One region of the Allofournierella massiliensis genome, then DNA from elsewhere that is predicted to be linked to it. Evidence: predicted binding sites of a transcription regulator. Region 1 holds the regulator's gene; each other region holds the start of a gene.
What was found. The regulator Rex, encoded in region 1, represses fermentation and respiration genes when NADH is low (regulators of the CRP and FNR family bind a similar motif). The targets are predictions, from matches to a motif close to ATTGTTAANNNNTTAACAAT.
Positions count from the first base shown of each region.

Region 2: the regulator Rex is predicted to act here: its motif matches at 3,362-3,381, upstream of adhE (bifunctional acetaldehyde-CoA/alcohol dehydrogenase).
Region 3: the regulator Rex is predicted to act here: its motif matches at 7,493-7,512, upstream of gap (type I glyceraldehyde-3-phosphate dehydrogenase).

Region 1 covers NZ_CAXSWZ010000001.1:81,389-91,774, reverse strand. The annotation lists gene ACESYO_RS00480 (YgiQ family radical SAM protein) at 1-79, opposite strand, end outside; gene ACESYO_RS00475 (DNA translocase FtsK) at 248-2,935, opposite strand; gene ACESYO_RS00470 (ClpP family protease) at 3,077-3,826, opposite strand; gene ACESYO_RS00465 (redox-sensing transcriptional repressor Rex) at 4,061-4,699, shown strand; gene ACESYO_RS00460 (thymidine kinase) at 4,802-5,416, shown strand; gene ACESYO_RS00455 (nucleoid-associated protein) at 5,468-6,454, opposite strand; gene ACESYO_RS00450 (hypothetical protein) at 6,606-7,700, opposite strand; gene ACESYO_RS00445 (fibronectin type III domain-containing protein) at 7,747-10,386, opposite strand, start outside.
Region 2 covers NZ_CAXSWZ010000016.1:56,825-67,210, forward strand. The annotation lists tRNA gene ACESYO_RS09905 (tRNA-Pro) at 362-438, opposite strand; gene adhE (bifunctional acetaldehyde-CoA/alcohol dehydrogenase) at 654-3,275, opposite strand; gene ACESYO_RS09915 (DUF975 family protein) at 3,587-4,327, shown strand; gene ACESYO_RS09920 (uracil-xanthine permease family protein) at 4,551-5,927, shown strand; gene ACESYO_RS09925 (DUF1294 domain-containing protein) at 6,051-6,377, opposite strand; gene ACESYO_RS09930 (EAL domain-containing protein) at 6,347-9,292, opposite strand; gene ACESYO_RS09935 (helix-turn-helix domain-containing protein) at 9,433-9,756, opposite strand; gene ACESYO_RS09940 (LuxR C-terminal-related transcriptional regulator) at 10,115-10,386, shown strand, end outside.
Region 3 covers NZ_CAXSWZ010000002.1:214,563-224,948, forward strand. The annotation lists gene ACESYO_RS02275 (citrate synthase) at 1-1,086, shown strand, start outside; gene ACESYO_RS02280 (hypothetical protein) at 1,083-1,862, shown strand; gene ACESYO_RS02285 (nitrite/sulfite reductase) at 1,997-3,532, shown strand; gene pap (polyphosphate:AMP phosphotransferase) at 4,019-5,491, shown strand; gene ansA (asparaginase) at 5,568-6,587, opposite strand; gene ACESYO_RS02300 (ATP-binding protein) at 6,728-7,381, opposite strand; gene gap (type I glyceraldehyde-3-phosphate dehydrogenase) at 7,588-8,598, shown strand; gene ACESYO_RS02310 (AzlC family ABC transporter permease) at 8,737-9,456, shown strand; gene ACESYO_RS02315 (branched-chain amino acid transporter permease) at 9,453-9,776, shown strand; gene ACESYO_RS02320 (hypothetical protein) at 10,002-10,337, shown strand.

The sequences.
Region 1 (10,386 bases):
GAACAAAGTCCAGCTCGTCCCAGCCGCGCTGGCGCATATCCTCCTTGCTGATGGGCAAAAACTGTGTGCCCTGCTGCATAGGAAATCTCCTTTCTATTCCTCGCGGGCCAAAGCGGCCCGGTTCCATTGGTAAAACACATCCGTGATCGCAGAGCGCCCCCGGCAGGCCGCTGGTCTGCCGGGGGCACGAACGTCTGGCTTGATTCTATTGTAGCAAATCCCGCCCTGCATGTACAAGAGCGCAGGTTCAGGGAATCTCCTCCGGCACAGGGGCATTGTCCGCCCGCATGGACCGTTCGATCCACTGTTGACGGGTGATGAGCACCTCCCGAGGCTTGGCGCCCTGATAGGGTCCGATCACGCCCAGCTGCTCCATATCGTCCATGATGCGGGCAGCGCGGGCATAGCCCAGCTTGCACTTGCGCTGTAAAAGGCTGGTGGACGCCTGCCCGGCATCGATGACAACCTCCACCGCCTGTTCCAGCATGGGGTCGTGGCCGTCGTCCTCGTCGTCGCCGTCGCCGCCGGAGGCCTTCTCGGGCACCGCGTGCTTTTCCATCTCCTCGATCATCTTCTCGTCGTACTGGGAGGTGTTGTCCTTCTTGATGAAGTCCAGCACGGCACTGATCTCCTCATCCTTCACATAGGTACCCTGAATGCGCAGGGGCTTGGATGCGCCCACCGGCATGAAGAGCATGTCGCCCATGCCCAGCAGTTTCTCCGCGCCGCCCGCATCCAGAATGGTACGGCTGTCCACCTGGCTGGATACCGCGAAGGCGATTCGGCTGGGAATGTTGGCCTTGATCAGACCGGTGATTACATCCACGCTGGGGCGCTGGGTGGCCACGATCAGGTGCATGCCCGCGGCGCGGGCCTTCTGGGCAATGCGGCAGATGTAGTCCTCCACCTCTTTGCCAGCCACCATCATCAGGTCAGCCAACTCGTCGATGATAATGGCGATGTAGGGCAGCTTTTCCATACCGTCGGTCTCGGCGGCCATCCGGTTGAAGCTCTTGATGTCGCGCACGTTGTTCTCAGCAAACAGATGGTAACGGCGCTCCATCTCGGCCACGGCGCTGCCCAGCGCACCCGCCGCCTTGCGGGGCTCGGTGACCACCGGCATCAGCAGATGGGGAATGCCGTTGTATTCCGCCAGCTCCACCACCTTGGGGTCGATGAGAATAAGCTTCACGTCCTCCGGGCTGGAACGGTACAAAAAGCTGATGATGATGCTGTTCACGCACACCGACTTACCGCTGCCGGTGGAACCAGCGATCAGCAGGTGGGGCATCTTGCACAGGTCCGCCACCTGAGCGTTGCCGGCAATGTCCTTGCCCAGTGCCAGCGTCAGGGGCGAGGCGCTGCGGGTGTAGGCCTGGGACTCAAAGATTCCCCGGATACCCACCGGACTGGATTTCCGGTTGGGCACCTCCACGCCCACGGCAGGCTTGCCGGGAATGGGCGCCTCGATGCGCACGCCGGCCGCCGCCAGATTCAGCGCAATGTCGTCGGCAAGGCCGGTAATCCGGCTGATCTTCACGCCGGCCAGCGGCTGCAGCTCGTATCGGGTTACCGAGGGGCCGCGGCAGATGTCCAGCACGCGGGTTTTTACGCCAAAGCTCTCCAGCGTGCTCACCAGCAGCTCGGCGTTCTTTTTCAGTTCGGCTTCCACGCCCGGATCCTCCGCGGATTCCATCACCTGGAACAGGTCCAGCGGGGGGTACCGGTAAGCCGCGGGCCGTTCGGCAGGCTCGGCCAGCGCGGTTTCTGCCGGGGCTGCCGCCGGGTTCAGCGGACGCAGGGGTTCGCCATAGGAATTGCCCATGGTCTGGCTGGGTTCCATGGCCTTGTGGATCAGGCTGTCCAGCTCGGTGCCGCCGGTGGCAGGCTGCTCCAGATCCAGCGGAATCGGCTGATCCAGCTGGAAGGGAGGCTCGTCCGCGTCGGAGGGTTCCGGCGCATCGTCAAACCGCATCTCCCAGGCATAATCCGGGCTGCTGCTGGGGTAAGGCTCGAAGCCCACATCCGGGTCGGACTGGGGCTCCTCCATGGGAATTTCGGTTTCAAACTCACTGGGCTCGGAAGGCTGAGAAGAATCCATGGGAGGATACATGCCGAAGGTACCACCAGGGCCCACCAGCGGCTCCTCAGGCTGGGGTTCGATCTCGGTGGCAACCACCGGGTCCGGCCCAAGGTCGATGTCCACCTGAGGCTTTCTCCGGAAGCGCTGGGTAAAGGCCTCCTGTTTTTGCTGGCGGACAGCCGCACGCTCCTGAGCGGCAGCGCGGCGCTCGGGCTCCCGGCGCAGCTGCTCCTCTTCCCAGGCCTCACGCTGCTGGCGGGCAGCGTCCCGGTCGGCACGCCAGTCGCCCAGATAATCCTCCGCAATCTGCCACAGGTCACCCGGCGTTACGCCCATATACCACATGATCATGGCAATGAGCAGAATCACCAGCAGGATGTTCGCCGCCGGATGGCCGCACAGAGCCAGCAGGGTGCCGCCAATAATGCCGCCCAACAGGCCACCGCCGAGAATTCCCTGCCCATTGGCGTACAGCGCGGCTGTGGTCTCGCCGAAGCTCAGGCCCACCAGATCAATTTTGGAAAATACCACCGCCGTGCCGCAGATAAGCATCATCAGCAGCAGAGACTTGGCACAGCGCGCCCAGATGGGCCGCCCCAATGCCACCAGTACCGCAATGTAAAGCAGAACCGGCCCCAGCAAGTAGGTGCACACGCCGAACACACCGAACAGCACGCCGCGCAGCATGGCCCAGACCGACTGCCCGGCCACCAGCGCCATGGCGATGAGAACGATGCCCAGGCCAAACAGCAGAATGCTCCAGCTCTGGGCCACATCCGGCTGGCTGCGCCGCGAGCGGGAGCGGGTGGTTTTCGCGCCGCTTCTCGCGGCGGGTTTCTTCTTTTGTGCCATACGTTTCTTTCCCTCGTTGTATGTATTTCCGGCCCCCGCTCCGGAAAAGACCGGGCAGCGGGGACGCCGCGCTCTGTGCGCGGGAATATCTTTTCGGAACTTATCTATTGTAGCATAAAACAAAAGGTTTTAAAACCCAATTTATCGGACACTTTCTCCCTGTCGTGCCCCTTCGCCGCCACCCGTGCCGGTTCGATTGGCTTCAATCTGGCAATAAAGATAGTTCAGCGCGTCACCCAGGCCGCCCAGCTCGTCGATCAGGCCCTCTTCCACGGCCTGTTCACCACCCAGCACGGTGCCCACATCCATCACCAGCTCGCCGGTGTGCATCATCAGTTCCAGAAACCGTTTTTCGCTGATGTTGGAATGACTTTCCACAAAACCGGTAATCCGCTCCTGCATCTGCTCAAAATAGCGCATGGTCTGGGGCACCCCCAAAACCAGACCGGAATGGCGCACCGGATGAATGGTCATGGTGGCGGTGGGTACAATGAAGCTGCGCTTTGCACTGACCGCCAGCGGAATGCCAATGGAGTGCCCGCCCCCCAGCACCAGCGCTGCGCTGGGCTTGGTCACTCCGCTGATCAGCTCGGCCAGAGCAAGCCCGGCCTCCACATCACCGCCTACCGTATTCAGAATCACCAGCAGGCCCTCAATTTCCGGATCCTCCTCAATGGCCACCAGCTGAGGGATCACATGTTCATAGCGAGTCACCTTCTGTTCCTGCCCGGCGCTCACATGCCCCTCGATCAGGCCAATCACCGTAAGGCAGTGGATGGCATGACGGCCCTTGGTGCGGATCACCGAACCGGTATCCATCATGAAATCCTGCTCCAGCTTCTCCTGTTCCACCTGTGCATCGGTGGGCTGCGATGTATCATTTTTGAGCATTGGTCCGTTCTCTCCTTTGCATTTTTCTATCAGTTTGCACGAATTTTTTGTCTTTATGCCTTGCAAGCGCTCCGGCAGGCCGCAATTGGTTTGACAAGGCTTTTGGAATCCAGTATTATAAAGTATGGATATTTAAGCAAAAGGCCCGGTCGCGCCTTTTGCCCCCCGCGGCGCGAGCACGGCCACAGTGCCGGCCCGACGCCCGAAATCAAATCAAAAGACGGTGATTGTTTTATGAATCATGCTCAGGGAAAGGTTTCTCTGCCGGTGATCAAGCGGCTGCCCAAATATTACCGCTATATCAGCCAGATGCAGCAAAATGGCGTGGTGAAGGTTTCTTCCAGCGAACTGGCCCGGATGATGGGCACCACCGCAAGCCAGGTGCGCCAGGATTTCAACTGCTTCGGTGGATTTGGCCAGCAGGGAATCGGCTATAATGTGGATGTGCTGCTGCACGAGATCGGCCGCCTGCTGTTTGGCGACGGCGAAAAGCTGCCCACCATTCTGATCGGCGCCGGCCGTCTTGGCCGGGCGGTCTCCCGTTTTCTGACCACCGATACCAACGGGTATCATCTGCTGGCCGTATTTGACGTGCAGCAGGATCTGGTGGGCCAGAATCTGGACGGCATCCCCATTCATCACATCGACGAGCTGGAGGACTTCTGTGCAACCCACAAGCCTCAGGTGGCCGTTCTCTGTCTGCCCCGCGAGGGCGCAAAGGAGCTGTCCGGCCGGCTGGTGGAGCTGGGAATCCGGGGCTTCTGGAACTTCAGTCATTATGATCTTTCCATCCCTTACCCCAATGTAACGGTGGAAAATGCCCACCTGGGCGACAGCCTGATGAGCCTTGGCTATCGGCTGCGCAACGACTGATTACATCAAAAACAGCAGCCCGGCTGCGTTCTGCGCAGCCGGGCTGACTTTTGGCAAGGGGCACGCCCGCCCTTCGCCTTACAAAGAGGTTTGTGCAACACTATGGCAAAATTGTATTTTCGCTACGGCGCCATGAACAGCGGCAAAAGCACCGCCCTGATGCAGGTGGCCTACAATTACGAGGAACGTGGCATGCGGGTGCTGGTAATGAAACCCAGCGTGGACACCAAGGGCGGCGACAAACTGGTCAGCCGTCTGGGCGTAACCCGGCTGGTGGACATTGCCGTAACTCCCAAGCTGGATATTCTGGATCTGGTAAAAGACCTGCTGACCCGTGCGCCCGCGCCGGCCTGCATCCTCACCGACGAAAGCCAGTTCTTCACCCCTGAGCAGGTGGAGCAGCTGCTGCGCATCACCGTGGAGCTGAATATCCCGGTGATCGCCTACGGCCTGCGTACGGATTTCTCGCTGAAGGGTTTCCCCGGCTCCACCCGCCTGTTGGAGCTGGCCCATGCGGTGGAAGAGATGAAAACCATCTGCTTCTGCGGTCGCAAGGCCACCTGCAACGGCCGCAAGGTGAACGGCGAGTTTGTATTTGAAGGCGATCAGGTTGTCATCGACCAGGGCGGCGACGTGGAATATGTAAGCCTGTGTGCCCAGTGCTATTTCAGGGAGCGGGAGGATTTTTACCGCCGCCACCCGCGCATTACTGTTTGATAATAAACAAAAACACCCGGATGCTATTTACAGACATCCGGGTGTTTTTATTTACAGTACCACGCCCTTGACCAGCAGCGAGATGGTTCCGTCCGGCTCGTTGACGAACTCCACATAATCGTTGTCTCCCCGCAGCAGACTGGTGGGGATCTTCATCTCAATGCCACTTTCGGTTTTGATGGACTGGTATTCCATCCGCTTGATGCGGGCAGGCGGCACCGACACCGTTTCCTCCAGCGGCATATTTGCCTCTTCCAGCTCCTGGGTGAAGGATTCCACCGCCAGCGGGAACTGCTCTTCCAGCCGCTCCTTGACCCGCTGCACCTCCAGATTGCCGTCTCCGGCCACCGCCTCTTCGCAAAGAATAGCCGCGATCTCACTGTCGCTCTTCTGGTTATCCTCATAGCTCTGGCGCACCGCCTGCGCTGCTGCAGCCTGCACCGTTTGCAGCTTGGCCCGCTCAGGCTGGGCCTGGGTGCTGCGCAGAATCCGCTCGGACAGATAGAAGATTTTAGCTCCATCCACCTCATATTTCTTTTCCACCAGCTTGATGGAGCCGTCGGTCATGTCCACAATCACCGACTCATCCGGCTTGGAACCGGCGGCAGGCAGCAGGGTGCGCTGCTTGATCAGCGCGTTATAGTGCTGCCCCTCCACCTGCTGATAGTAGTGGGCATAGGCAGCCTTATAGTTCATTTTCAGAATGGCAATGCTCTCGTGACCGTTGATCGAACAGTACACCACGATCAGATCCGCATTGGGGATGGCCGGGCTGGTGCGCATGACCTGAAAGAATTCATCCGCCACCTGCTTGGAGCACTGCACAAAATCCTGATTTTCCAGAAGAAGCGCCGGAAAAGTGGATTCCGGCAAAAAACTGCAGTTTTTTACTGCGTCATTGTAATAGGCCTTTTCCAGATGAGCCGCCAGATAGTCGGCGGTATCGCCGTCCAGCTCCAGCAGCCGGTCAGAGAACACCGGCGCACCGCCGCTGGAATCGAGCACATGCACAATGGCCTTGAAAATCTGTAATTCCATGGGATCGTTTCCTTTCGGTTAACATTCTTTTTTATTATAGCGGAAAAGCCGTCATTTGGGTAGTGGTGCGCCAAAGCAAAAGCCGCCCGGAACAATCCGGGCGGCTTTTGCTGCTTGCTTTTATGGAGAAATTGAAGAGGAAGTGAATGAATCAGTCGCGGCCGCGGCGCCAGATTACCACGCCGGCAGCCACCACCACAATGCCGATTACCACAGGCAGTACACTCACCTTGGATTTTTCGGTCTGGGAAGCGGTGCTCTGGTTCTGAGCCTGGCTTTCACTCTCGGCTGCCTGGCTCTGGGCTTCGCTGGAGGCAGACTCACTCTGAGCCTGGCTCTCTTCGGAAGCGGACTCGCTCACCGCGCTCTGAGCGGTGGAGGAAGTACCGGGGGTCTTGCTGGTCGCAGTGGTTCCGGGCTGCGCAGTGGCGCTGGCAGCAGTACCACTCTGGTTATTGCTGCTCTGATTGCTGCCGTTCTGATTGGAACCGCCGGAAGGCTTCTGGGTTGCCTCAGGCTGCTGTGTGGCTTCCGGCTGCTGAGTTGCCTCAGGCTTCTGGGTAGCTTCCGGCTTCTGAGTTGCCTCGGGCTTCTGGGTAGCTTCCGGCTTCTGAGTTGCCTCGGGCTTCTGGGTAGCTTCCGGCTTCTGAGTTGCCTCAGGCTTCTGGGTAGCTTCCGGCTGCTCGGTGGGTTCGGGATCAGGCGATACTTCGCCCACATTCACATTCAGGGTTTCGGCCTGCATGGTCAGGGTTTCCTTGGAAGAACCCGCCCGAAGCAGACTCAGGCCGCTTGCCAGCTGCTCGGCAGAATCCTCATCCTCTCTGGGCAGGCCGGTGGTGATGGCCAGCTCCAGATATTCGCCTTCCGCCGCTTTCACCTGGATGCTGCCCAGGTCGGTTTTATCGTTATCAAACAGCTGACCGTTTGCACCCGCCACATAGACGGTGAGGACGCCGCTGTTCTGATCAAAGCTGTAACGCTTTACGGTACCGGCCAGATCATTGTCGAAATCAAAGCTCACACTGGCCTTGTCCAGCGAGCCGGATACGGGATTCAGCGTGAAGCTCATCTGCAGAGCATTCACGCCCTCGCCCGCGCCTGCCTGATGCAGATCCAGGGACACTTTGGCCCCTCCTTCAACAGGCTGCAGGCTGGGGGCCGCATCCGCGGCCGCCAACCCCTGCAGGGGCATCGCCATGACCAAAACCGCAGCCCCGATCAGGCCGATGATTTTTTTGTTCATGTCTTACTCCTTTATGCTTGGCCCCGAAGCGGGGCAATACCAATTCTTACTTATCCCCGGAAATGGTGATGGAGGGCAGGCTCTCGGGTACCTGCACCCACAGGGAGTCACTGACCAGACGCTGGCCCTGATTGGTGAGGGCATCGTCCACACGGTACAGCTCCACGCGCACCTGCTCGGGCAGAACTGCGTCGGGGCTGATCCAGTAGACCCAGCGGCCGTCGGAGGTGTTGCCCAGATCGCCCTTGTCCGGAACCGGAGCCAGAATGATCTGCTCGGCACTGCCCTCGCCGTTTTCACCGTAGCCCACAATCTTGCCATTCTGATCGTAAACGATCACGGCATTGTAAGCCGGGTTGCCCTTGTACTGGCCCACGAAGATCACGGAACCCGCCGGGATGAACCCATCGGTGTATTCGCTCTCCTCGTAGAGCTCCTGGTCATAGATGTAATCCTCTGCCAGAATGCCGACGCCATCCTCAAACAGCTCCACATTGTCGCCGGTGGGGCCCAGCACATCCAGCTCGGTGATGCTCACGGTCTGAGCACCCTGGAAGGTCAGGCGCAAGGCGGTGGCGCCGCTGGTGCGCATCCAGCCTTCGTCATTCACCGCGTATACGGTGGTGGAACCGGTGTCCTGCAGGCTTTCAACGCTTACGGGAACATCCACCCACTGGTCGTTTTCCTCCAGCTGAAGGACCAGAGTACCCGCGGGCACCTGACCCGCACCGCTCATCAGAGTGAACTTGAAGCCGGTCACATCCAGCTCCTTGCCGAACTGCACCTCGATCATGGCATCTCCGCTCTGGGCGGTACCGGTGTAGGTGGTGCCCAGATTGTCGTCGAAGGCCAGACCAATGGCGGATTTCACGCTGGCGTGGTCATGGGCGCCGGGATCAAAGCCGGCATCCGGATCCTGCTCGTCGTGATCCACCTCGGTGTCCTGCTCAGAGGTCATGTTGGTGGTAACGATCCAGGCGCTCTTGTCCTGGCTGCCGTCGTGGCTGATCTTGATCGCATCCAGAGAAACGGCCTCGGCGTAATCCAGATACTGATCCACAGGAATAATCTGATAGATAAAGGCACGGTTGTTGATGGTGGTTACCGTATCGGTAAAGGTAGCCGCGCCGTTCTCGTCCGCCAGCACAAAGCCAACGGTCTCGTTGTTTTCCTTGCCGCCGGAGATGGAGATCCGGTTGATCTCGTAGCCCAGCAGGCTGGAGGAAGCGGTCTGGGGAGCAATGGTCAGACTTACCTGATTCTGCGCCAGGCCGTTGGTGCCGTTGCCCTGAGTGCGAGTCACATCAGCAGCGCTGATTACGCTCTGACCCTTCAGGCTCTCACCATTCGGGTTCTGGATGCGGTAGCTCTGAGCCGAGTCATTCACATAGTAAATGGCACGGGTCTCAGGCTCGAACTGGCTCACATAGGCCGTGGTCTCCTCGTTGGCCACCAGGCCCCAGCGCAGGAAGAACTCGCTCAGATCCTTCTGAGCGGCCGCGCTGGCCAGTCGGATGATGTTCTGCTCGGAACCGCCGTTCAGCTTCAGGGCAACGCCGCCGGGAGCGGGAGCCTTGGAGGGAGTGCGGGAATAGGTATCCACCCGGGCAAAGAACAGATTGTCAAAGACCTCCTGCTGGGTATCAAAGGTCTTGTAGGGGTAGTAGTTGTCGTAGGCCAGACGCAGCTGCCAGTACATGGCCAGCTGCAGGAACACGTCGCTGGCGCGGCCGATGGTACCGCTGGTCACCTTGTCGTACACGGCATTGTAACCGAAGCGTACGCCGCTGGTACCGTAGGTAGCCAGCTGAGCGAAGTAGTTGTTGGTCACCTCAGCGATGGCATAGCTGGACTGGTTAATGTCGTGGCCGATCTCATGACCGATGCCCCAGCCGAACAGATCGCCGGACAGGTAGGCACCGTTCTCGTCAGCCTGCAGGGGCTGACCCTGCACCACGCCGGGCACAGAGCCCCAGCCAATGCCGATGTGGTTGCCGGCTGCATACATGAAGGCGCCGGCGAACATGCGCATGTAACGGATGTTCAGATGCTGACTGGGCACACGGTTGATGGCTTCCGACGCATTCTCGGTCAGGCCCTTGTGCTGGTAGAACAGCTCCATGGTCTGATCCATGGCCAGCATGGAATCGTTCAGGCGCTTGGCCTTTTCGGCGGTGGTGCCGCTGCCCAGACCCGCCAGCACCTGCTGGGCGGACAGGGAGAACAGCATGTGGTCGCCCATCAGCTCGGTAGCGCCCAGGATGCACTCTTCCTCGTTGTACTCGTAGTTGACGTTGGCATTGCTGCTGCCGGCATGCTCCTGCTCATGCAGAGCTTCCAGACCGGCCACATAGCTTTTCAGCTCTTTCACATACGCCTCGGTCAGAGCCAGACGCTCGGACTCGTCCTCGATGCCGTACAGGTCCAGCATGGGGATGGTGGTACCACCCGCCACACGCACACCATATTTGCTGGTCTTGTTGCTGGCGGCGTAGTACACATACAGGGAGCCGCCGCGCTCGAAGTCCTTGCTCACAATGACAGGAATGGTAAAGGTGTTCTCGCCCACCTTCAGCCGGCCGATCTGCTTCATGAAGCTGCCGGACTCGGCATTGTACTGGGTCGCCACCAGATACAGATCGGTGTTGGTACCGGTCTGCAGATCGGGGTTGCCCACATAAATGGT
Region 2 (10,386 bases), on a different contig from region 1:
TGACCGTTTTACCGTGGTTTTGGTTGAGGATATCATCCTGTGACAATTCGATACCGACCATCTCTGCAATAAATACAGAGGAGAACAACTGTGACTTTCCCCTTGCTCAGGAGTGCAAAGATATTCAATCTCCATTTGCAAAAAGCAGGCGATGCGGCCTATTTTATGGACTTTTGTTAATAAGACCGGCACAGGCCGCACAACGCAATGAATCCATTCATTATTGATTCATTATGGCCCCCAAAACAGGGGAAAAATAGCCAGGAAAAAGAAAAGGTTTGCGGGCAGTTCCCACCTCGGAACCGCCCGCAAACCCGCATTACAGCAACAAAAAAACCACCAGCCTTTCGGCTGATGGCTTTGGTCCGAGTGGCGAGAGTCGAACTCACGGCCTCTTGAACCCCATTCAAGCGCGCTACCAAACTGCGCTACACCCGGACGTCTGGCCCGGTGTTCTCACCGGCGACATTGTTTATTATAGCGCATCCCTCGACAGATGTCAACTCTTTTTTCAAAGAATTTTCAAAAAAATTTAACGCGTTCGATTTTTCTCTTTTCTCCCCTGTTGTGGGCCTGAATCCGAGCGCCGCTTTGCCGGAGCATTCAAAAAGAGGCAGCCTTGCGGCCGCCTCTTTTTGTGTTTATGCGATCGATTAGTTGCCGTAGTAAGCCTTCAGGTACAGCTCCTTGATCTCGCTGACCAGGGGGTACACCGGGTTAGCGGTGGTGCACTGGTCCTCGAAAGCCTTGTAGGACAGCTCGTCCACCTTGGCCAGGAACTCTTCCTCAGAGATGCCGCAATCGCGGATGGTCATGGGACGATCGGTAGCCTTCATCAGGTTGCGAACGGCCTCGATCAGGCTGTTCACAGCGGTCTGAGTCTCGGTGCCCACGTTGCACAGGCCGCAGCGCCAAGCCAGCTTAGCGTAACGCTCGTCGGCGATGTACTCCTTGTACTTGGGGAACGCAGCAAACTTGGTGGGACGGGTCGCATTGTAAGCGATCACGTAGGGCAGCAGGATGGCGTTGGCACGACCATGGGGGATGTGGAACTCACCGCCCAGCTTATGAGCCATGGAGTGGTTCAGGCCCAGGAAGGCGTTGGTGAAGGCCATACCGGCGATGCAGGAAGCGTTGTGCATCTTCTCGCGGGCCAGGTTGTCACCGTTGTAGGAAGCCTTCAGGTAGTGGAATACCATCTCGGTGGCCTGCAGAGCCAGACCATCGGTGTAGTCGCTGGCCATGACGGAAACGTAGGCCTCGATGGCGTGGGTCAGAACGTCCAGACCAGTGTCGGCAACGATGCTCTTGGGCATGCTGCGGGTGAACTGAGGATCGATGATGGCCACGTCGGGAGTCAGAGCGTAGTCGGCCAGAGGATACTTGATGTTGCCATTCTTCTTGTCGGTGATAACGGAGAAGCTGGTAACCTCAGAACCGGTACCGGAAGTGGTGGGGATAGCGACCAGCTTGGTCTTGGCGCCCAGCTTGGGGAACTTGAAGGCGCGCTTACGGATATCCAGGAAGCGCTGACGCAGACCGTCGAAGCTGGTTTCGGGATGCTCGTAGAACAGCCACATACCCTTGGCAGCGTCGATGGCGCTACCACCGCCGATGGCGATGATCACGTCGGGATTGAAGGCACGCATGGCCTCCACGCCGCGCATGATGCACTCTACGCTGGGATCGCTCTCAACGTCGGAGTAGATCTCGCTGTGGCAGTACTGCTCACGCTTACGCAGGTAATGCAGGATCTTGTTCACGTTGCCCAGCTGAACCATTACGGGGTCAGTTACGATGAAGGCGCGGCTGATGCCCTCCATCTTCTCCAGGTACTGGATGGAATCTTCCTCGAAATAGATCTTCGGGGGAACCTTGAACCACTGCATATTAACTCTCCGTTTCGCAATGCGCTTTTTGTTGACCAGGTTGACGGTAGTAACGTTCTGGCTCACGGAGTTCTTACCGTAGCTGCCGCAGCCCAGGGTCAGAGAAGGAGTATTGGTGTTGTAGATATCACCGATAGCACCCTGAGAAGAGGGGCTGTTCACGATGATACGACCAACGCGCATGGCGATGCCGTACTCGTCGGCAACCTTCATGTCGCCGGTGTGGATAACAGCAGAATGGCCCAGGCCGCCCAGCTCCAGCATCTTGTTGGCGTAAGCGAAGCCCTGCTCGTTGTCCTTGGCTACGAAGTAGGCCAGAACGGGGCTCAGCTTCTCCTTGCTCAGGGGGTACTGCTCGGAGGGTTCGGGCAGAGGAGCGATCAGGATCTTGGTCTTCTCGGGAACCTTCAGACCAGCCTGCTCGGCGATCCAGTTAGCGGACTTACCAACAACGGGAGCGAACACGCCCTTGTTGGGGTCGGGGAACATGTACTTGGTCAGCTTCTCAACTTCTTCGGGATTCAGGAAGTAGCAGTTGTTCTTCTTCATGTAATCCTCGAAGTCCTTGGTCAGCTCCTTGGCAACGATGACAGCCTGCTCGGAAGCGCAGATCATGCCGTTGTCGAAGGTCTTGGACATCATCAGGTCGGTGCAAGCGCGATGCAGGTCCGCAGTCTTCTCGATGAAGCAGGGCACGTTGCCGGCGCCAACGCCCAGAGCGGGCTTGCCGCAGGAGTAAGCAGCCTGTACCATGCCAGGGCCACCGGTGGCCAGGATGGTGGCAACACCGGGATGATTCATCAGAGCACCGGTAGCCTCGATGCTGGGCTTGTCGATCCACTGGATGCAGTTCTCGGGGGCGCCGGCCTTAACGGCAGCTTCGTAAACGATGCGGGCGGCCTCGGCGCTGCACTTCTGAGCGGAGGGATGGAAGCCGAAGATGATGGGGTTGCGGGTCTTAACCGCGATCAGACATTTGAACAGGGTGGTGGAGGTGGGGTTGGTGGTGGGAGTAACACCGCAGATTACGCCCACGGGCTCAGCAACTTCCACATAGCCTTCCATGTCGTTCTCTTCCAGGATGCCAGCGGTCTTTTCCTTCTTGATGTTGTGCCAGATGTACTCGGTGGCAAACATGTTCTTGATAACTTTATCTTCATACACGCCGCGGCCGGTCTCTTCCACAGCCATGCGTGCCAGTTCCTGGTGCTTGTCCAGGCCGGCCAGAGCCATCTCGTGAACGATGTGGTCGATGGTCTCCTGATCATAGCTCAAAAACTCCTGAAGAGCCTTCTGGGCCTTTTCGACCAGACCGTCGATCATTACCTGAACTTCGGACTTGCCGTTCTCTACGGTTTCAACCTTAGCTTTCTTCTGTTCTGCCATTGGTTCTGCCATCCTTTCAAACGATTGATTCAAAACAACCGGGGCGACATTTTTCCTGCCCTGCCCCACTGACAACATGATACCATATTGTTAATTGAATAACAATACACCAGTTTCCCAAACATTGTTAGAACGATAACAATGTTTTTGTCAAACTATACAACACCTCGCTTTCTGCATTTCAGAATCAATTCCTGCTGCCCGGGCTGCAATTGCTTTTCGGCCTCCTTTCTTTTTCACAGCTCCTAGGCAGAAAACACACTTCATGCTATAATGATACAACAAACAGCAACCTTTGAGGAGGCGATTTTATGTATTGGTCTCGTAAACTTTTAAAAAGCAACGCACGCAATGTGCTGCGCGGCAGCTATTGGCGGGTATTTGTGGCCTGTCTGGTATGTGGTCTGCTGGGTGCCGGCTCCAGTGGTGCGGTGAATATCAATCTGCCGACCCAGCTTCTGGAGTTGGACAATTTTGGTTATGATCCCTACTGGTCACTTATCTTCTCTGTCTTATGGGTCATTGTTATCGTAGTCGGCCTGCTGGGCCTGGCCTGGGGAATCTTCGTGGGCGGCCCCATGCGGGTGGCACAGTGCCGCTATATGATGGAAAACCGCTGCGGCACTCCCCCGTTCAGCAGCCTGTTCTCGGTGTTCAGCAACAAGGACGCCTACCTGAATGTGGTCAAGGTCATGTTCCTGCGGAATCTGTTCATCTTTCTGTGGAGTCTGCTTTGCCTGATTCCCGGCATTTATAAGGAATATCAATATTACTATATCCCCTATCTGCTGGCAGAAAACCCCTACATGAGCTTTGACCGTGCCAAAGAGCTGAGCATTGCCATGACTGACGGCGAGAAGATGGACATCTTCGTGCTGGATCTGTCCTTTATCGGCTGGTATCTGCTGGGCGCGATCATCCTGATCGGCGGGATTTTTGTAAATCCCTATGCCCAGGCCACCTACGCAGAGCTGTATGCCGCGGCCCGCAGTAAGGCCATGGATACCGGCATCACCGGCCCGGACGAGCTGAGCGGATTTGCACAGTATTGACCGGTTCCATTTCAATCAATAAAATCAATTGTTTAACGATGGGCTTTGCCTGCGGTTATGACTAACCGGGGCAAAGCCCATCTTTTTGGTTAATCTGCCAGTTTTTTGCTCTGGTTTTTTTCAAAAGCGGCCCTGCATCAAGGTCCTGTTTTTGATAGGATAAGTTGACTATGTACGGCGCGGTGCGGAACGTCCGTATAAAAATGAGGAGGCTTTTTCTTCTATGAGCAAGGAAACAAAAAACACACCGCCATCCACCGACTATTCTCAGGGCATCTATGATGCAACTTCGCTGGGCAAACCTCGCGTATTGGTTCTTGGCCTGCAGCATATGTTCGCCATGTTTGGCGCAACCGTGCTTGTACCCCTGATTACCGGACTGAGCGTTTCCACCACTCTGCTGTGTGCCGGTCTGGGCACGCTGCTGTTTCATCTGATCACCGGCGGCAAGGTTCCCGCTTTTCTGGGTTCCTCGTTTGCTTATCTGGGCGGTTTTGCCATCGTCGCGCCCATGCTGGTGGATGAAAGCGGCCAGCAGACCATTCCCAACACCGAAATGCTGCCCTACGCCTGTGCGGGTGTAGCGCTGAGCGGTCTGGTGTATGTGGTGTTCAGCCTGCTGATTTCGGTATTCGGCATCCGTCGCATCATGAAGCTGTTCCCTCCTGTGGTGACCGGCCCCATCATCATCGCCATCGGTCTGATTCTGGCTCCCTCCGCCATCACCAACTGCCAGACCAACTGGCTGCTGGCCTTTGTGGCTCTGGGCACCGTAATCGTGTGCAACATCTGGGGCAAGGGCATGATCAAAATTCTTCCCATCCTGCTGGGCGTTCTCGTTTCTTATGTGGTGGCTCTGGTCACCGGTGCGGTGGACTTCTCCGGCGTAATGCAGGCAGACTGGTTCGGCATCCCCCTGAACCCCAAGGCCATGGGCCTGTTTGCCATTGATGGAAGCCCCGAATTCATCAGTGCAGTGCTGACCATCGTGCCCATTGCTCTGGCTACCATGATGGAGCATGTGGGCGACGTGGCCTCCATCAGCGCCACTGTGGGCAAAAACTTCATCCGTGACCCCGGCCTGAACCGCACCCTGCTGGGCGATGGCCTTGCCACCAGCATGGCCGGTCTGCTCGGCGGCCCCTCCAACACCACCTACGGCGAAAACACCGGTGTTCTGGCTCTGACCAAAATTTACGATCCCCGGGTAGTCCGCATTGCGGCCGTATTCGCCATGATCCTGAGCTTCAGCCCCAAGTTCGACGCCATCATCAATTCCATCCCCGCCGGCATCATCGGCGGCATCAGCTTTGTGCTGTATGGCATGATCTCCGCGATCGGCGTGCGCAACGTGGTGGAAAATCAGGTGGACTTCACCAACTCCCGCAACCTGATCATCGCCGCGGTCATTCTGGTCTGCGCCCTGGGCTTCAACTCGGTGGGCGGTCTGAGCTTCACCGTCGCCAATGTGACCATCAACCTGTCCGGTCTGGCCATCGCCGCCATTGCTGGCATTCTGCTCAACGCGGTGCTGCCCGGCAACACCTATGAGTTTGACGACAGCACCGGCACCGGCGAAGGCGCCAGCCTGCGTGTCTGATTGTCTGCCAGCCGCAGCAGGCGGCGGAGCCAGGCAATTGAAAAACTGAATCATATAAAAAATCCGGAACCGTATTCGATGCGGCTCCGGATTTCTTTTATATGATTATATGTATTCTGCACATCAGCGAACCAGAAGCCAGATTGCAATTGCAACCTGCGCAAGTAAAATGGCTGGAACGCCCAGATAAAATTTCGGCTTGCGGGTCTTGTGGTGGAAACGATACATCGCCGCCCAGAACGCGGCGCTTCCGCCCAGCACACAAAGCAGCAGCAGGGTGTTTTCCGGAACTCTGCGCCCGCCCTTTTTCGCCTGACGTTTATCCCAGGCACATACGGCCACGGAAATCAGGCTGATCAGCACCCAGTATACCAGTAATCCAATCAGTATCTGCTTCAAATAATGCTCTCCTTTGTTTATCAATCGACCAGACGGCAATACCCTTTCCATTTGCAGTATTGCTCACCGTCTTCAAGAACCAGCCCGGAAAAGCGCAGGGTGACCCGGCCAAGCCGGGGATGATTCCAGGGGAAACACACCTGCACCACCGTGCCGGCGGTTCGCATTTGTTCCAGCGCCCGATCCACCGTTTTTCTTTCCTCCTCGGGGATCCGGTCATACCAGTAGCTGTAGCGCTGCACCGGCGTATCGGACTGCTCGAATTCCAGCACCTTTTCCATGGTGTCGTTCACAATCATCCGGGAAGCCTTTCCCTGATCCCGCCGGATGCTCCAGAAGCCCACCTGAAGGCTTTGCAGCAGATCCTCGTTGCTATGCTGCAAAAGCACCTGATAGCGGTGCTCGTTCCGATCCTGCCGGATTCGGGCCAACAAAAAGCTGGCAAGCACCCGAACATGGGTATCATCGTGGATGCAGGTGCGGGGATTGTCCACACCGATGAAGCCGATGGTTGTTCCGTTTTCCCGCAGGGGGGCCACAATCAGCCGCTGGATATTCTGGCGTTCCAGCACCGCCCATTCGTGCGGCGAAGCCTGCTGGAGCGGGGCCAGATTCAGAATGATTACCGACTGCTCCTTCTTGAAGATCTCCATCCAGCGGCTCACAGCCTGAGGTGGCACCCGCTGCAGGGCATCTCTTTGGGGAACGACGCCCTGCGCGCACCATTCAAAGGTGTTGTTCCAGTGGCCGTCGTGCTCCGACGCCGGTTCAAACAGATAAGCGCGATCCGCCTGATAAAAATCGCCCACCGACGCCAGCACCTGATTCACAGCCTTTTCAAAGTCTGCATGGCGGGACAGTGTATCCAGATAATCCGCAATTTTCTCGGCAAAGAACAGCCGTTCCCGCGCATTCTGGCTCACATATTCCTGCTTTGTCACATCCAGCGCAACTTCCATCCGGGTTGGGATGCCCCGATACTGAACGATTCGATCCTTCAGAAGGAAATGGCGGCCGCAGTACTCGTTCTGGTTTTCCCAGATATAAAAGGAATCCTTGCTGATCACATCGTTGGTGCAGAAATCGCAGGGTGCGTTTTTTCCATGCAGGATTTTATAGCATTTTTCGCCTTTGTAATCCTGCACGCCGAACAGGCGCTGCCCTGCGGGATTCAGATAGTAAAGCTCGTAGCTGGTCAGATCGCTCAGATAGAACACATCATTTTCCGCATTCAGAATGATCTCGGCCACATCATCCTGCACCCCGGCAAGCTCCTCGCCCGCCCCGGCTTCCGTTCTCTGCCGGGCCGGCAGCTCAGGCTCCTTTTTCAAATCCAGATTCCGGATTCTGATGCAGGCTTCCGCAAACTTGTCCTCCGGGCAGGGCTTTGCCAGCAAAAAGCCCTGAACCAGTTCCGGTTTGAGCTTCCGAAGAACCTCCAGCTCCTCCACCGTTTCCACGCCTTCGCAGCAGACGCGGATCTGCGAACCGTTTGCCAGCTCAATGATATTGCTCAGCAGCCGGTAATTGTAGGCGCTTCTCTGGATATTGGTCACAAAACTGCGGTCGACCTTGATCTCGTCGACCTCCATGTTTTTCAAACGCCCCAGGCTGGAATAGCCGGTGCCGAAATCATCCACCGAAATCTCGATCCCCGCTTCCTTCCAGCGGTGGAATATCTTGTTCAGGTAAGGGTAATCCTGCAGCTGCATGCTTTCGGTCACTTCGATGGTGAGCGCATCGCCCGGCAGGCCGCTGGAACGCAGCACCTCCAGCACATCTTCCTCAATGGATTCCTGTGTCAGCTGCACATAAGACATGTTCACGCTCACATGCAGACCCGGCATGACCTCCCGCCATTTTTTGCAGGCCTGCAGCGTCTCTTTCAGCACCCAGAGCCCCACTTCACAGATCAGACCGTTCTGTTCCAGCAGCGGAATGAACTCTGCGGGCGACACCCGCCCCTTTCGCGGAGAGGTAAACCGAAGCAGTGCTTCGGCCCCGTATACCGTGCAATCGCCCAGACCAAGCTGAGGCTGATACTCCAGCGAAAAGCCGGTAAAGCCCTCGTCAATACATCTGCGCAGCTCCTCTTTCAGCTCCAGGCTCCGCAGCTGCTCCTCGTAATTTTCCGGCGAGAAAAAGCTCATCCGGTCCTTGCCGTGGTTTTTGGCGTCCTCCAGCGAAAACTCCACATATTGCAGCAGTGTGTCCTTATCGTCCACATGATAGTCTGTGAAGGAAACGCATCCCGCCGAAATGGTGCACTGACCGTGCAGCCGCTCCCGGGCCTTTGCGAAAATGCGGCTCACCTTTACCGCCGTCAGATCGGGCAGATTGACCGCAAACCAGTCGCCGCTGATCCGGTAAACCTCGCAGCCCTCGGGCACCTCATCCTGCAGGATAAATTTCACATCCCGCAAAATGGCATCGCCAAAATCCCGCCCGTTTTTCAGATTCAGAGTGCGCAGATTATCCACGCCAATTAACAGGAGAAAACCGGGATGAGCCTGTGTCAGATAGCCTTCCAGCTCTTCCCGCAGCTTCTGGCTGTTGAACCTTTCCTCTTCACGGGCGGCACCGCTGGACAGGCGGCCCAGCGCATAGGCAATCTTGCCTTTTTCATTTTGGAACGCCTTTCCCCGGCTGTTAATCCAGACACTCTCTCCGCAACAGTTCTTGACCCGGTAATTAAAGGAATAGCTCTTGAGCCTTCCGTTCAAAAGATCCTCCACCACCCGTTTCAGGCGGGAAACATCCCGGTCATCCACATGTTCGCACCACTGCTCCAATGTGCACACCGGTTTTTCCAGTTGAAAAATATGCGTCGCTTTCAGAGCATTCCAGGTGAAATGGACCAGCCCCGTGGAGAAATCATAGAAATAATAGTAGTCCCCTGTGCTCTGGCTGATCTGCTCCATCCATCCGGTCGGATCGCTCTGTGCCTGAAACTGCTCTAATTCCATTATTCAAACGCCTCGTCCTTCACACACAACGCCGCGCATGATTGTTCTGCAGGATTGTGCACGTTTTTATCTTTAACGCAGCAAACGCCCTAATGATACAAATATAGCACACGAACATACAAATATCCAGTTTTTTTAACCTATTGAATGGTTTGAAGAAGTGCATCCAGCACCGTGTAAACCTGATTCCGCTGAGGAACGCTCAGGCCATCCAGCTTTTCCGCCAGAAGGGATTCTTTAACGGTATAGCCTGCGGTAAGCACATCCGCCAGCAGCAGATCCGCCGATACCTCCAGTGCATTTGCGATCAAAATGAATGAACCAAGCGAGGGGAATTTTTCTCCCCGCTCCAGAGCGCCCACATAATTTACGCTCAACCCGGCTTTTTCGGCCAGATCCTCCAGCCGGAGACTGCGCGCATGCCGGAACTTCCGTATATTCTTCCCAATTGACGTAAGTTCCATGATCGCTGTTCCCTCCAAGTAATGCTGCAGTAACAGTATTAGTATAGGGGAAGGCCACAAAGCTATACACAATCACACAGGAAGAATACAACTCCAGAAGCGTTGCTCCTGCCCTGTTTGCTTTACAATTTTTGTTCAGATGCAGGCAAAACAGGGTCATGTTTCTCCCGCCGGCTTCTCTGTGCAGGCACTGGCCGGCACAAGCGAAAAAAGACGGCTGCCCTTGCGCCAAAGCGTTTGAACGCGCATAATGATATTATACGCAGCTGCGAAGTATTTTCCGGCAATTGTTTTTTTACAGCGCCGCCATATCCTTCGCCGTGACGAACCATATAATTTCTGTTCAGGAGGTGTTTTCATGACCTATATGACCGTACAGCAGGCCGCCGAAGCCTGGGGCGTTACCGTGCGGCAGGTGCAATCCTACTGCACCAGAGGCCGGGTGCCCGGCGCACAGAAATTTGGCATGGCCTGGCAGATTCCGGCCGACGCGGCAAAGCCTGCCGACGCCCGCCGCAAAACCCCTGCCCAGCCCCGGCCTGCCGGTCAGCCGGTGGGCGAAGCCTTGATGCCTCTGATGAACACCGCCTTTCAGCCGGGGCGGTGCCGGGCCGCCATTGCCGCCATGCC
Region 3 (10,386 bases), on a different contig from region 1:
CGTTTCATCTTTGAAGAGGTGAGCTGGCTGCTTTTGTTCGGCAGCCTCCCCCAAAAGAGCGAGCTGGAGCGGTTCCAGCAGATCATTGCCGAGCACCACAATCTGCCCGAGCACTTCATCGAGGATGTGCTGCTGCGCTCGCCCAGCCCCAACATCATGAACAAGATGGCCCGCAGTGTGCTCTCGCTGTACAGCTACGACGAAAACCCCGAGGATCTGAGCCTGGAAAACCTGATGGAGCAGTCCATCAACCTGATCGCCGGGCTGCCCACCATCATGGTGAACGCCTACCAGCTCAAGCGCCGGGTGTACGACAAGCAGAGCATGTTCTTCCACCCGCCCACGCCGGGGCAGAGCACCGCCGAGCACATCCTCTCCACCTACCGGGCGGACCAGAAGTTCACCCATGAAGAGGCAAAGCTGCTGGATCTGTGTCTGCTGGTGCATGCGGACCACGGCGGCGGCAACAACTCCGCCTTCACCTGCCGGGTGCTGTCCAGCTCCGGCACCGACACCTACTCCGCCATTGCGGCGGCCATCGGCAGCCTGAAGGGCCCCAAGCACGGCGGCGCCAACCTGAAGGTGATGGAGCAGCTGGAGTACCTGAAGGCCGGCGTGGAGGACTACCAGGATGAGGACGAGGTGCGGGAGTTTCTGCGCCGCATCATCCGCAAACAGGCGGGCGACGGCAGCGGCCTGATCTACGGCATGGGCCACGCCATCTACACCATCAGCGATCCCCGTGCGGTGGTGCTGCGCCAGAAGGCGGAAAAGCTGGCGGTGGAAAAGGGCTTTGAGGATGAGTTCCGCCTGCTGTGCCTGGTGGAAAAGCTGGGCCCCCAGGTGTTTGCCGAGGAAAAGGGCAACAAGACCGTGTGCGCCAACGTGGATTTGTACAGCGGCCTGATCTACAAGATGCTGGGCATCAGTCAGGATCTGTACACCCCACTGTTTGCCATCAGCCGCATTCCGGGCTGGTGCGCCCACCGCATTGAAGAGGTGGTGTTCGCCAACCGGATCATCCGCCCGGCCTACAAGTATCTGGGCGTGCGGCAGAAATACAAAACATTAGAGGAACGCGGATGAAACGAATTGTAACGATCCTTCTGCTTCTGGTCTGTGCAGCGGCGGGCGCCGTGCGCTGGCTGGACGTGATGTACTATACTGACCTTGCCACCGGCTTTGTGACCTGGGGCAGCTACCTGTGGCGCTATGCGCTGGCGGGCGGCGTGCTGGTGCTGCTGTGGCTGGCGGGCTGGATGATGCCCAAAACCAGCGCCTCGCTGAAGGGGCAGAGCACGGCCCAGGGCCTGGTTGCACTGGTGTGCGGCGTGGGCTTTGCGGCGCTGGGCGGGGTGTATCTGGCTGCCTTCGATCAGCTGGGCCGGTTTGAGCTGGCGCTGGCGGTGCTGTATCTGGTGAGCGGCGTATGGATGTTGCTGCTGGGGCGCAGCCGATTTACGCCGGAATTTGAAGCGCCCACCGGAAGTGCTCTGTTCGGCATCGCGGGTACGCTGGCGCTGTATCTGCTCACCATCAAGCGGTTCGGCCTTGCCCCCACCGGCATCGTGCGGGTAAACACCACGCTGGAAGCGCTGGCGGCGCTGGCAGCGCTGCTGTTCTGCACCGCCCAGCTGAAAACCGCCTATATCCCCGGCGGCAAAAGCGCCCGGTGGGTCTGGCTCAGCGGCATGGGGGCCTTTGCCCTGTGCACCTGCCTTGCTCTGCCCAGCGCCGTGTGGAGCTGGCTGCAGGGCCAGAGCGAGCTGCGCAGCATGGTGGAGGGCGTCTGCCTTGCACTGGTGGGCCTGATGGGTGCGGTGTATGCGCTCACGGTCTCCGGAGCGGAAAAACAGGAGTGACCATCCAAAAAAATCGCCGGAACCGGCTTTTTGCCGGTCCGGCGTTTTTTTGTGTAAATCCTGCCAAAGCTGTGGTATAATAACAGTCTGGCTGCCCCGCACCGGGGCAGCGGCGAACAGAAAAGGAGAACTGTATGAACGATATGATGGCCGCCTTCCGGGCGGATCTTGCGGGCTTCGACGAAGCCACCCGCGATTTTTATACCGGCAACATGAGCAAGCAGGAGTATAAGGGCATCTCCGGCGGCTTTGGCAGCTATTCCGAAAAAGGCGGCCAGAAGGGCATGATCCGCCTGCGGATGACCGCCGGTCGCGTGACAAAGGAAAAGCTGGCCTTTGTGGTGGAGACTGCCGAACGGCTGAACATCGAGCTGCTCAAGCTGACCACCTGCGAGACCATTCAGCTGCATCATCTGACCGGCCGCCAGATTCTGGATGTGGCGGCAAAGGCGCTGGACGCAGGCATTGTCTGCCGGGGCGGCGGCGGAGACCACCCCCGCAACGTGATGGCGCCGCCCCTGTCCGGCGTGCTGCCCGGCGAGAGCTTCGATGTGATTCCCTACGCCGAGATGACCGCGGACTACCTGCTCAGCCTGCTGTATCACATTCACATGCCCCGCAAGCTGAAGGTGGGCTTTGCCAACCACGAAAGCAACACGGCCCACGTCACCATGCGGGATCTGGGCTTTGTGGCGGAGGCGGACGGCGGCTTCTCGGTCTACATCGCCGGCGGCATGGGCCCCAACCCCCGCATGGGCCTGAAGGTGGCCGAGCATGTGCCCGGCAGTGAGATTTTGTATTATGTGAAGGCCATGGTGGATACCTTCCTGGCCCACGGCAACTACGAGCAGCGCGCCAAGGCCCGTACCCGCTACATGCAGGAGGCGCTGGGCGAAGAGGGCCTGCGTCAGGCCTACAATCAGGCGCTGGAGGCCGCGAAGGCCGCCGGCGGGCTGGACCGTCAGGTGAAAGTATGCCCGGTGACCAAGCAGGGCGAGGGAAGCATCAGCGGCCGGCGGATCATTGCCCAGAAGCAGCCGGGCCTCTTCGCGGTGAGCTACCATCCTCTGGGCGGCACTCCCAGCCGCCAGACCCTGCGGGCGCTGCTGGATACCATTCAGCCCATGGAGCAGGTGGAGGTGCGTCTGGGCGCGGACGGCACCATGTATGTGATCAACTGCACCGCCGCCGAAGCGGAAAAGGTGCTGGCTGCCACCGAGGACGGCGCACGCACCCGCTTTGAGCATTCGGTGGCCTGCATTGGCGCTTCGGTCTGCCAGCAGGGCGTGCGGGATTCACAGGCGCTGTACCACGCCTGTGTGCAGGCTGCACGGGATGCGAATCTGCCGGACGGCGCGCTGCCGGTGATCCACATTTCCGGCTGCCCCTCCTCCTGCGGCACCCATCAGGTGGGCGCGCTGGGCTTCCACGGCGGCGTGAAGCTGGTGGACAAGAAGCCCCACCCCGCCTTCACCCTGCATGTGAACGGCAGCGCCCGAATGGGCCAGGAGCGTTTCGGCGAGAGCTGGGGCGTGATCTTTGAAGAGCGCATCCCGGAATTTCTGGTGGCGCTGGGCAGCAGGGTGGCCGACACCGGCCTTTCCTTCGAGGAATGGCTGCCCGCACACGAAGCCGAGCTGCGCGCGCTGGCGGAGGGCTATCTGGTCTGATTTTCCGGCTTTTTCCAAAGCAACGCCCCGGGCGGAGAGCATCCGTCCGGGGCCTTTTTGCATTGAGTGCAAAGCAACCACCAGCTACGCTGGTGCGAATTACTTGCTTTAGCATTTAGTTTGCGAGCGAAGCGAGATGACAAACTAATTGCCTACCATATAGAGAGAAAATATGGTTTTGGGATTTTGCTCGTTTACGAGCCGTAGGGCAAGAAATGCAGATGGCAGAATTTTTCGTGGCCCCTTAAGGGGCTTTGCTAGTATAATGCCCTTATAGGGCTTACTCAAACCACCGGCTAAGCCGGTGGTTTTGATTCTCTGGCAAAAAAATGGGCTGAAATCTTGTGAGTCATGCCGAAACTTAAGCCGTTATGAACCCGCCTCCCGGTGGTATAATGAAAGAAAACGGCGGGCAGGGCAGCCGTGCCCGCACCGCCTGAAGCGCCCGGGCAGAATGCCCCGGCAGGGAAATGAGAGGTGTGCAACATGTTGAAAACCTGGGTTCGGCCGGTGCGGCCGGAGGAAAGCGAATGCAAACAGCGGCTGGACGCCGCCCGTGATCGGCTGGAAAAGCTGCAGCTGGAGGTGAAGGCTGCCGGCCTGCCGGTGCTGGTGCTGGTGGAGGGCTGGGGAGCTGCCGGCAAAGGCAGTATGCTGGGGCGGATCATTCAGAACATCGACCCACGCTTTTTCACGGTGACCAGCATGTCCGCCCCCACCGTGGAAGAGGGGCGCTATCCATTTTTGTACCGGTATGTGAAGGCCATTCCCGAGGCGGGCAAGTTCGCCTTTCTGGATTCCGGCTGGATGGATCAGGTGGTAAAGGAGCGGCTGCGGGGCGAGCTGGAGGGCAAAGCCTATGCCCGGCGGCTGCAAAGCGTGCTGCGCTTTGAGCGCCAGCTCACCGACAACGGCTATCTGGTGCTCAAGCTGTTTTTGCAGATCAGCCGCAAGGAGCAGAAAAAGCGGCTGGATGCGCTGACCGATAACCCGGACACCGCCTGGCGGGTGAGCGAAAACGACCGCTGGCAGAACAGGCATTATGAGGAATGCAAAGAGGTGTTCGACGATTATCTGCAGGCCACCAACCTGCCCGGTGAGCCCTGGTACATCATCGACGCGAAGGAGAAAAAGTGGTGCGAGGTGCAGATGCTGGAAACCCTGTGCAGCGCCATCGATACCGCCCGCAAAAATGCGGCGCTGGCGGTGCCCCTGCTGCAGAACACCTTCCCGCTGGTATCCATGCCCAAGCTGGCCCAGGTGGATCTCTCCCAGAGCCTGACCGATGAGGAATACGACGCACGGCGCAAGGCGCTGCAAAAGCGGCTGACGGTGCTGCACAACCGCACCTACCGCAAAAAGGTGCCGGTGATCATCGTGTACGAGGGCTGGGATGCTGCGGGCAAGGGCGGCAACATCCGGCGGGTCACCGCCGCGCTGGATCCCCGGGGCTATCAGGTGAACCCCATCGCCAGCCCGGAGCCCCACGAAAAGGCCCGCCATTATCTGTGGCGGTTCTGGACCCGCCTGCCCAAGACCGGCCACATCGCAATTTTTGACCGCAGCTGGTACGGCCGGGTGATGGTGGAGCGGATCGAGGGATTCTGCACCGAGAACGACTGGCAGCGTGCCTACAACGAAATCAACGAGTTCGAGGCCGAGCTGATCAACTGGGGCGCGGTGATCCTGAAGTTCTGGGTGCACATCGACCCGGATACCCAGCTGGAACGGTTCAACAGCCGCCAGAGCACCCCGGAAAAGCAGTGGAAGATCACCGATGAGGACTGGCGCAACCGGGAAAAATGGCCCGCCTACGAGCAGGCAGTGGACGAGATGCTGCAAAAGACCAGCACCCAGAAGGCCCCCTGGCACATCCTGCCCTCCAACGACAAAAAGTTTGCCCGCGTCAAAGCGCTGGAGATCATTGTGGATACGCTGGAAAAGGCGCTGGAAGAATAAGTTTTTGAAACGTGAAAGAAAAGCGCCTCCTTGGCAAAACTGCCGAGGGGGCGCTTTGATGCGTTATGGAAGAATGTCAGCGGGCGCTGGTCAGCTCGCCTCGCAGGTCCTGTTCCATCCAGTGTTTGATGGTGTCCCGGTCGTAGCCCTTGCTGAACAGGTAGTACAGCTTTGCCACGGCGGCCTCGGTGGTCATGTCCAGCCCGCTCACCGCGCCGGCAGCCTTCAGGCCGCTGCTGGTGGCGTAAGTACCAATGTGCACTGCGCCCTGGGGGCACTGGCTGCACACCGTGAGAATGGTGCCGTGGGCGAAGGCCTTCTGGATCAGGGGCAGCAGTGCGCCGTCGTAGTCCGGAATGTTGCCTGCGCCAAAGGTCTCCAGCACGATGCCCTGCAGCTTTTCGGTCAGAATCGAGTCGAACAGCTCGAACTGGATGCCGGGGAACACCTTCAGTACGCCGATGGGAACGTTCTCCAGCTTTGCCAGCTGCAGGGGGCCGTTCACCCGGGGCGCGCCGATGGCGCTTTTGTTGTAGCGGATGTCCACCCCGGCGGTGGCCAGCGGGGGATAATTGGGGGAGGAGAAGGCCTGCAGCCCGTCCGCCGAGCTCTTCACCGCCCGGTTGCCCCGCAGCAGCTGGCCGCCGAAATAAAGGCTCACCTCGTTTACCACACCCTCGGCGGCGATGAGCAGGCTGGTAATCAGATTGTCCCGTCCGTCGCTGCGCAGCTGGCACAGCGGGATCTGGCTGCCGGTGAGCACCACCGGCTTGTCCAGATTTTCCAGCATGAAGCTCAGGGCCGAGGCGGTGTAGGCCATGGTGTCGGTGCCGTGCAGCACCACGAAGCCGTTGAACTGATGATACCGGTCCGCAATGGCCTGCCCGATGGCGCACCACTCGTGCACCGTGATGTTGGAGGAGTCCAGCAGCGGGTCCATCTCCACCAGCTCCCAGTCCGGCATGTCCGGGCTGGTCAGCTCCGGAATGGCCGCAAGCCCCCCGGCAAAGCAGCCGGGCCTGGGCGCATAGCCCTGTTCGCTGGGCATCATGCCGATGGTGCCGCCGGTATATAAGATGCAGATGCGTTTTTTCATGAAAAAGCCCCCTGTGCCGGCGTCGGCTGTGCGCGGCGCTGCGGCGAATTTTGCTGTTAATCAGCATACCATAAAAGCCGGGCGGGGGCAACTTCAGGCCATACCGTATTGTTGCAGGCGTGAATCGTGCGGGGCTGCCTTTATTCCGGCAGGATGCACCGGGGAGCCAGATGGATATAAAGCGGGCTGAACCGGTCCTCCCAGAGCTCCGCCGCACGGGGTGCGGGCAGCGGGGGAAGGTCGGAGCGCAGCGGCAGCGAAAGAGCGCACACAAAGCCCGGCCCGCCCGTGCGCACCGCAAAGCTTCCCCCGGCCTGCCGGGCAAAGGCCCGGGCTGCTCCGAAGCCGAAGCCGGGCCGGATGTCTCCGGCAAGGCCGGGGCCGCTGTCCAGATAAAACAGGCAGGCGCGCCCGCCCACGGCCCGCAGCCGCAGTTCCATGCCGGGGCAGGGCCCGGCGTACAGAAGGCTGTTGCACACCGCCTGCAGGATCACCGCTTCCAGCAGCGCAGGTCGGCCCGCCACCGGCAGCGGCTCGCCCCAGCCGGAAAAGCGCAGCGACGCCGGGGGCAGAGGGCACACCTCGGCCGCGGCTTCCAGCAGTGCGCCGCACCAGTCGTTCAGCTCCAGGCAGGATGCGGCGGGCAGCGAAAAGGCAGCCTCCAGCTCCAGCGCCCGGGCCCGGCGCAGCAGAAGATAGCCGCCCCGCTGTCCGTCGGCTGCTCTGCTCAGGCGAAGGGCGGCCCGGCTGCGCAGAAAAGCCGCCCGGGCCAGTGAATCGCTTGCAAAAGGCATGAAGGTCCCTCCTGTTTTATGGGCCTGTATCCGTTAGTTTGCACAAATGATGCAACAATATCCCGTGATAATGCCCAAGGACAGGCGCTGCACGGGGAATCTTTGTACTTTTGTGTTAATTTATTGACAAGCCCTTGTAGTTTTTCCATTTTTGGTATACAATAAAGACACCTAAGTAATTCATTTACCTTAAGGAGGATATTACAATGGCTGTTAAAGTTGCAATTAATGGTTTTGGTCGCATTGGCCGTCTGGCTTTCCGTCAGATGTTCGGCGCTGAGGGTTACGAGATCGTTGCTATCAACGACCTGACCAGCCCCGAGATGCTGGCTCACCTGCTGAAGTACGACACCGCTCAGGGTCGTTACGACGGTCACACCGTTGAGGCTGGCGAAGGCTCCATCACCGTAGACGGCAAGAAGATCACCATCTACGCCAACCCCAATCCCGCTGAGCTGCCCTGGGGCGAGCTGGGTGTAGACGTTGTTCTGGAGTGCACCGGCTTCTTCACCAAGAAGGACAAGGCCATGGCTCACATCAACGCTGGAGCCAAGAAGGTTGTTATCTCCGCTCCCGCTGGCAACGACCTGAAGACCATCGTTTACAGCGTTAACGAGAACACCCTGACCAAGGAAGACCAGATCATCAGCGCTGCTTCCTGCACCACCAACTGCCTGGCTCCCATGGCCAAGGCTCTGAACGATGCCTTCCCCATCCAGAGCGGCATCATGACCACCGTGCATGCTTACACCGGTGACCAGATGATTCTGGACGGCCCCCATCGTAAGGGCGACCTGCGTCGTGCTCGTGCTGGCGCTGCCAACATCGTTCCCAACAGCACCGGCGCTGCCAAGGCCATCGGCCTGGTTATCCCCGAGCTGAACGGCAAGCTGATCGGTTCTGCTCAGCGCGTTCCCGTTCCCACCGGCTCCACCACCATCCTGGTTGCCGTTGTTAAGGGCAAGGACGTTACCGTTGACAGCATCAACGCTGCCATGAAGGCTGCTTCTTCCGAGAGCTTCGGCTACAACACCGATCCCATCGTGTCTTCCGACATCATCGGCATCCGTTACGGCAGCCTGTTTGATGCCACCCAGACCATGGTTACCAAGATCGACGACGACACCTATCAGGTTCAGGTTGTGTCCTGGTACGACAACGAGAACAGCTACACCAGCCAGATGGTTCGCACCATCAAGTACTTCGCTGAGCTGTAATTCTCCTCTGCTTAGGGTATGACAAAGGCCCCCGCACGGTTCCTCCGTGCGGGGGCCTTTTTTATGTTTTGCGGGAATGCTTGCCAATCCAGCTTTTTGATGCTAAACTGATAACACGATAAAAGGAGTTGACATACAATGCAGCAGGGAATGCGCCGCAGGGCGCTGGCCGCGGCCTTTCCCCACACGGTGCCCATTCTGGCGGGGTTTCTGTTTCTGGGCATGGCCTACGGTATCTATATGAATGTGTCCGGCTTTCTGTTCTGGTATCCCATGCTTATGGGGCTTACCATCTTCGGTGGCTCGCTGGAGTTTGTGGCGGTGAGCATGCTGCTGGCGCCCTTTGCACCGGTACAGACCTTTCTGATGGCCCTGATGCTTCAGGCCCGCCACCTGTTCTACGGCATTGCCATGCTGGAAAAATACCGGGATGTGGGCCCAAAACGCTGGTATCTGATCTTCGGCATGTGTGACGAGAGCTTTTCCATCAACTGCAGCGCAGAGATTCCGGAGGGCGTGGACCGGGGCTGGTTCTATTTCTGGGTCACCCTGCTCAACCACGCCTACTGGGTAACCGGCGCCACGCTGGGCGGCCTTGCAGGGTCGCTGCTCTCCTTCGACACCACCGGCCTGGACTTTGTGATGACCGCCATGTTTGTGGTGATTTTTCTGGAGCAGTGGGGCAAGGAGAAGGGCCATCTGCCCTCGCTCATTGGCCTTGGGGCCAGCGGGGTGTGCCTTGCGCTTTTCGGAGTGGATTCCTTCCTGCTGCCCGCCATGGGCTGTATTCTGGCTTTGCTTACGGTCCTCAAAAAGCCCATTGACCGGATGCAGGCGGAAGGAGGGGAGGACGCATGACCCTGACGCAACAGATCATTACCAGCGGCCTGTGTGTGCTGGGCACCATGCTCACCCGGTTTCTGCCCTTCTGGGTGTTCCGGGGCGGTCAGGTGCCGGCCTATGTGCGGTATCTGGGGCGGGCACTGCCGGGGGCCATCTTCGGCATGCTGGTGATTTACTGCCTGAAGGGCGTGCAGTGGACGGCGGGTTCCCACGGCCTGCCGGAAATCATTGCGATTTTGGTCACCATCGGCCTGCACCGGTGGAAACGGCAGATGCTTCTTTCCATTGCCGGCGGTACGGTTTGCTACATGCTGCTGGTCCAGTGGGTATTTTAAGGGCGAAATCGCCCTGCTACCGGGGAAAAGTGTTCGCAAAAGGCGAACAAAATGCGGCTTTTAAAAATTTTTCTGAATTTTCAAAAATTTTTGGAAAGAGTTGAAATAAAACCCGGTCCTCAATCGTCTTACAAGTACAAGCGGACAATCAAACCGGCCGGCACGCGGTCCTCAAAGCCAGCGGCCCGGCGGATGAATGAAAATTGACATTGAGGAGGGAATTCCATGAAGTGGATGCTGATCGTATCGGGCCTGTTGGCGGCGTGTGCTGCATTCGCGCTGCTGCGTGCATGGGCCGGCAAGGGGAAATCGAATAAGGGTGAAGTGAGCCTGATGGCCACTGTGAAGCGGATTTTGACCAACGGCGAGGGTCAGTATCGCGGCGTATTCATCGCCCGTGGCCAGGAAGTGGAATTTGCCATTCCCGCCCACATCGCCCGCCAGCTGCAGCCCGGCGAGCGGGGCGTGCTCACCTACCGGGGCGGCGAGTTTGTGTACTTTGTGCCTCGCCAGCAGCTGTTTGAAGCCGAGGGCGAGGGCCAGCTGCGCGCTGTTTCCTGAATGATGCAAAACGTTCGCGCCGGGGCTTAGCAAGCGGCCCGGGGGCGGC